2 regions of the Heyndrickxia faecalis genome follow, and region 2 is predicted to be linked to the other one. Evidence: predicted binding sites of a transcription regulator. Region 2 holds the regulator's gene; the other holds the start of a gene.
The links. The regulator Rex, encoded in region 2, represses fermentation and respiration genes when NADH is low (regulators of the CRP and FNR family bind a similar motif). The targets are predictions, from matches to a motif close to TTGTGAAATATTTCACAA.

Region 1 (3,211 bases), 660 kb from region 2:
GCCGAACTGGTGCGCAATCGCGTGGACATAGCCCAAAGATGCATTATTAAACGCCATGCCTGCCAAATACTGCGCATATACCATTTGTTCACGCGCTTCCATATCATTGCCGTTTGCAACAGCCTTTGGCAAATATTGCGGAATAATTTGGATCGCTTTAATGGCGCATGCATCTGTTACCGGTGTGGCCGCAGTTGAAACATACGCTTCCACTGCATGGGTCAAAGCGTCAAGCCCCGTTGCCGCAGTTAAAGACGGCGGCATCCCGACCATTAATAATGGATCATTAATGGACAAAACCGGTGTCACATGTTTATCTACAATCGCCATTTTCACTTTCCGACTCGTATCGGTAATAATCGTAAATTTTGTCATTTCGCTGGCAGTCCCGGCTGTTGTATTAATTGCAACGAGCGGCACCATTGGTTTTTCAGAACGGTCCAGCCCTTCATAATCATGGATTTTGCCCCCATTGGCCGCAACGAGCCCGATCCCTTTTGCACAGTCATGCGCGCTCCCGCCGCCAAGTGAAACGATTGAATCGCAATTTTCTTCATGATAGGTTTTTAACCCGTCTTCCACATTTTTGTCTGTCGGATTTGGTTCAGCCTTCGGATAGATCGCCACTTCCAGGCCGGCTTCTTTTATATAGGCTGCAATTTTTTCGGAATACCCCAGTTGGTGGAGCCCTTCATCGGTTACAATCAGCGGTCTGCGACACCCAAGATTTTTCAGCCTGTTTCCAATTTCTTCTGCCGTCCCCTGTCCAAACAAGTTTACGGAAGGCATTTGAAAATCAGTACGTAATCCTGTTAACATCTTTCCCCACTCCTTTTATGTAACTGCTTACATGAAAAATATAACGCAACCGCTTTCATATGGCTGTGCCAATTTTGTGAAATATTGAGCATGTTACCAAATCACAAACTCTCCCCAAGAAAAATAATCATGTGAAAAACTGATCAATTTGTGTTATAACACGCTTTCATCGCATTTTTCTATTATATATCTACGGCCAAATGTTTTGAACATTCTTTGACAACTGCTTTTTTTGGCCCCAAAATGTGAACGCTATCACTATCTTTTTAAAATCGACCATGCTAAAATGAAAGCGTAATAAGAAATGTTCACTATTTAACAAACAAACATCCAATTCTGAAGGCAGCTCATTAATAGGCTTAAAGGAGGCCATTTAAAATGACTGAACAATTACTGACAAAAGCAACGCTCTCCAAAAAACAATGGGAAGGCTTCAAAGGAGGAAACTGGCAAAAAGAAATCGATGTAAGGGACTTTATTCTGAAAAATGTAACCCCTTACGAAGGCGATGAAAGCTTTCTTGCCGGCCCGACTGAAGCCACTTTAAAATTATGGGATCAGGTCATGGAACTGTCGAAACAGGAACGCGAAAAAGGCGGCGTCCTGGATATGGATACGAAAATTGTATCTACCATTACATCGCATGGCCCGGGCTATTTAAACAAAGAACTTGAAAAAATTGTCGGTTTCCAAACCGATAAACCGTTCAAACGTTCGATGATGCCGTTTGGCGGAATCCGGATGGCAGAAAGTGCCTTAAAATCTTACGGCTATGAAATTGATCCGGAAATCAAACATATTTTTACAGAATGGCGGAAAACCCATAACCAAGGTGTATTCGATGCCTACACACCGGAAATCAAAGCTGCACGGCATGCCGGCATTGTAACAGGCCTTCCGGATGCTTACGGCCGCGGCCGCATTATCGGCGACTACCGGCGCGTTGCCCTTTACGGTGTAGATTATTTAATTGAGCAAAAGAAAAAAGATCTCGATTTAATCGGCTGCGGCTTGATGACAGAAGAAGTCATCCGTGAACGTGAAGAACATTCGGAACAAATTCGTGCATTGCAAGAATTGAAACAAATGGCACAAAGCTACGGATTCGATATTTCCGAACCGGCTTCAAACGCACACGAAGCTTTCCAATGGCTGTATTTCGCGTATCTGGCTGCCATTAAAGAACAAAATGGCGCGGCCATGAGTCTTGGGCGCACATCCACTTTCCTTGACATTTATATTGAAAGAGATTTGAAAAACGGTGTCCTGACTGAACGGGAAGCACAAGAACTCGTCGACCACTTTGTCATGAAACTCCGCCTCGTCAAATTTGCAAGGACGGAAGATTACAATGAACTGTTCAGCGGCGACCCGACATGGGTAACAGAATCGATCGGCGGCATGGCTTTGGACGGCCGTACACTCGTTACGAAAAACTCGTTCCGCTTCCTGAACACGCTTGATAATCTCGGCCCTGCGCCGGAACCGAACCTGACCGTGCTCTGGTCGACGAAACTGCCGGATAAATGGAAACAATATTGCGCGAAAATGTCGATCAAGACAAGCGCCATCCAATATGAAAACGATGACTTAATGCGTGAAGAATACGGCGATGATTATGGCATTGCCTGCTGTGTATCGGCGATGCGGATCGGCAAACAAATGCAATTCTTCGGCGCCCGTGCCAACCTGGCAAAAGCTTTGCTGTATGCGATTAACGGCGGCGTTGATGAACGGTATAAAATGCAAGTCGCACCTCCGTTCCAACCGATCACATCGGAATATCTCAATTACGATGAAGTAATGGAAAAATACGACCGGATGCTTGACTGGCTTGCAGGCGTTTATATCAATGCTTTAAACATCATCCATTATATGCATGACAAATACAGCTACGAACGGCTTGAAATGGCATTGCATGACCGCAATGTACTGCGCACGATGGCTTGCGGCGTTGCCGGCTTGTCTGTTGCGGCCGACTCTCTAAGCGCCATCAAATATGCGAAAGTAAAAGTCATCCGTGACGAAGATGGCCTTGCCGTTGACTATGAAGTCGAAGGCGATTATCCGAAATACGGCAACAACGATGACCGCGTCGACCAAATTGCCGTCAATCTCGTCAAGTCGTTTATGCAAAAACTGCAAAAATATCCGACTTACCGGAACGCTGTCCATACTTCTTCGATCCTGACAATTACATCGAACGTTGTATACGGCAAGAAAACAGGAAGCACACCGGACGGCCGGAAAGCAGGCGAACCGTTCGCCCCTGGCGCAAACCCGATGCACGGCCGCGATTCGCACGGCGCAGTCGCATCGTTGACATCTGTTGCGAAACTGCCTTATAAATATTCGCTTGACGGCATTTCCAACACTTTCTCGATTGTCCCGG
Region 2 (3,211 bases):
AAGACTCGAGAGACCTTTTTTTCAATAATTCTTTAATCATATACGTTCTAATTTTTTCTAATTCATTTACATCTAAGCCAGATAAAAAGTCGTTAATTGTATCATAATGTGGAAGTTCTTCAAGAAAATCTAAGCCTAACACCTTCCCTACATTTTTAATACATTCTTCTTTATTAAAACGCTCACTCATGTTTCTCATGGATTTTAGGCCGGTCATATTTTTCAACATCATCGTAAATAAAAGGACCTCTGGACCATAAGTGATATAGCTTTGATGTCGGTGGTCTGCTACCTTTTTTAGGTTATTCATCAGGTCTTTGAAAAAATGCTTCTGAATTTTAAGGAACTCGAAAAAATAATTTGCTTCTTTTTCACGATTTCTTTTTTCTTTTCTAGTAACCAAAATAAAAACCCCCTCAAAACAGCCAAGTTTAATTAGGGCTTGCTGAACGAATCAAATTTTAGCTTGTATTCGACTTGTCACTAAGCCATACCAAAATATTCGTCCAGCAAGCTCTAATTATTTAAATTATTACATATTTGGCCGTATTTTTGGGGGGGATACTTAAATTATCACGAAAAATTTTTACTCCTCAGAGCTGCGTGATCGGAATTTGTCAAAAAACTTTTCACATAAATTCGTAAAAACCCATGAAAAAAATGCTTACTTGTGATATATTTAACATAGTTGGAGAGAGAAAAAGACGCATGCAGGCATTTTTTTAAAACATATTTTTTCTTTGCTCAGATAGGAGTAATATTATAATGAAGAATGGCAGCGCTGCCATTCTGGAATGGACGCACGATTGGAACCAACAGCACAAAAAACTTAAGCTTTCAACTTGGGGGATTTCACATGAAGGATGAATCAGTAAAAATACCGCAAGCCACTGCAAAACGGCTTCCATTATATTACCGGTACCTGAGAAATTTATATACACTTGGCAAGCAAAGGGTATCCTCGGCGGAACTGAGTGAAGCGGTGAAAGTCGACTCCGCTACGATACGCAGGGATTTTTCCTACTTCGGGGCACTTGGAAAAAAAGGTTATGGTTATAATGTAAAATATTTATTGTCTTTTTTCGGCAAGACGCTGAACCAGGATGAGATCACAGATGTAGCGCTGGTTGGCGTTGGGAACCTCGGTACAGCCCTTTTGAATTACAATTTTTCGAAGAATAACAGCGCACGGATTGTGATGGCATTTGACAATGACCCCGGGAAGGTGGGGAGCCATGTTGGCAATGTGCCTGTTTACAGCATGGACGAATTAAGAGAACGGCTTTGCGCGGAAGATGTGACGGTTGTGATTTTGACGGTCCCCGCTTCCAGTGCCCAGGCAGTGACAGACGAGCTTGCCAGTACAAATGTAAAAGGCGTTTTAAACTTTACACCTGCCCGGCTGAACGTGCCGCCGGATATCCGCGTCCATCATATTGACCTGGCCGTGGAACTGCAGGCACTGATCTACTTTTTAAAACATTATTCAAATGATGAAGAAAATTTGAAAGAAACAAAAGAGCCGGTTGCGAAGCCATAGCCAAAAAGCTTTTTTTCCGTTATCATAGTGGGTACAGGGGGTGGCCCGATTGAAAACGGAATGCAGGCGCAAATGGCAATGGCCGGATTTGGCTGTGGCGTGCAAAGGGAAAAGGGCGGATTCAACGCCGGCACTTAAAGGGGAACGGCGATGAATACGAAAAAAATGCCGGTTACCGGACACATCCAGGAATTGAGAAAGCGGTTAATTACCGTTCTCATTTTCTTTCTGTTTGCCCTGGTTGTTGGCTTTTTTACCGCAAAACCTGTTATACGTTATTTGCAGCATGCCAAAAATGCCGGCATGTTCACGATGAATGCCTTCAGGGTAACCGATCCTATTAAGGTTTTTATGGAAGTTTCGGTTGTGATCGCATGCCTATTGACCCTGCCGGTGATTTTGTACCAGCTTTGGGCGTTTATAAGCCCGGGGCTGTATGAGAAAGAAAAGAAACTGACATTAAGTTACATTCCTGTTTCCATCTTGCTTTTTATAGCCGGCGTTTCTTTTTCCTATTTCGTGCTTTGTCCGCTGATGGTGAAGTTTATGATGGGCTTGTCAAATGAAATGGGCATTCGTGCGGTGATCGGGATCCGGGAGTATATTCAGTTTCTGCTAGAGATCACGCTTCCGTTTGGCTTTGTGTTCCAAATGCCGGTCGTGGTCCTGTTTCTGACCCGGCTTGGCATCATTACGCCGAGACTGTTGAAAAAGGTAAGAAAATATGCGTATCTTGCTTTGATTGCAGCTGCCGGCATCATCACCCCGCCGGACGTGTTTTCGCAGCTGATTACCTTTGTTCCACTCGTTTTGCTGTATGAAGCAAGCACACTGATTTCGAAAATGGCGTACCGCAATGCCAAAAAAGCGGCAAAAGAAATGCCAATGGATGAACAGACGATTGCTTCTGAATAAGAAAGCCGTTTTCCGGACGGAGCCGGAAAACGGCTTTTATTTTTTCACTGAGTTTTTCAGCTTGAAATGGAGAAAGATCAGCCTGATGCCGGAACCCAGATCCAATGTTGCAATCAACAGCAGTAAATAAGAAAAAAAGCCCCAGCCGCCCACTTGTACCTGCTGAATGGCAAAATAAGTGAACAAAGCCCCGAGCAGGCAGTTTACAATCCCTGAAAAAAGTGGTCTCATTATAGAAGTCCTCCAATTGAGCTGTAAATTTCATGTACGGATGTCTGCAGAACGGACGGGTGCAAAAGCAGCCTCACGACCACAATCGTGTTCATGGAAACATGCGCAAACATGGAAACGGTGATCCGGTTTGTTTTCTCGTATAAATAAGCGAGCGTCAGCCCTAAAAGGGAATATAAAAACAAGTGGCTCGGTTCGGTATGCGCGAGTCCGAAAATAACCGAGCTGACAATACCGGATAAAAGGAATGAAAAGCGCCTGCGCAGCGTGCCGAAAATGATTTTCCGAAAAACGATTTCCTCGAGAATCGGCCCTGCGATCGAGCTGATGAGGATGACGAGCGGAAATCTTTCAATCAGCGCCATGATTTGCTGCGTATTGTTGGAGGCAGCCGGGGCACCGAATAATGATTCAATGATCGCGGCTGCAGTCTGGGCAAAGAAACAAAGAAAGACGCCGCCTATTGCCCATATGGCGGATGGCGCGGCCGGAAGCGGTTCAGTCCGGTCTGTTTCTTTCTTTGCG

Region 1: a site for Rex is predicted at 949-966, ahead of pflB (formate C-acetyltransferase). Genes of this name have one in related genera too.

Annotation. Positions count from the first base shown of each region.
Region 1 is NZ_CP158453.1:1,016,845-1,020,055, reverse strand. Features, by position in the region: gene ABR335_RS04695 (iron-containing alcohol dehydrogenase) at 1-819, opposite strand, end outside; gene pflB (formate C-acetyltransferase) at 1,198-3,211, shown strand, end outside.
Region 2 is NZ_CP158453.1:352,310-355,520, forward strand. Features, by position in the region: gene ABR335_RS01705 (transposase family protein) at 1-403, opposite strand, end outside; gene ABR335_RS01710 (redox-sensing transcriptional repressor Rex) at 857-1,540, shown strand; gene tatC (twin-arginine translocase subunit TatC) at 1,691-2,455, shown strand; gene ABR335_RS01720 (YdiK family protein) at 2,492-2,686, opposite strand; gene ABR335_RS01725 (CPBP family intramembrane glutamic endopeptidase) at 2,686-3,211, opposite strand, start outside.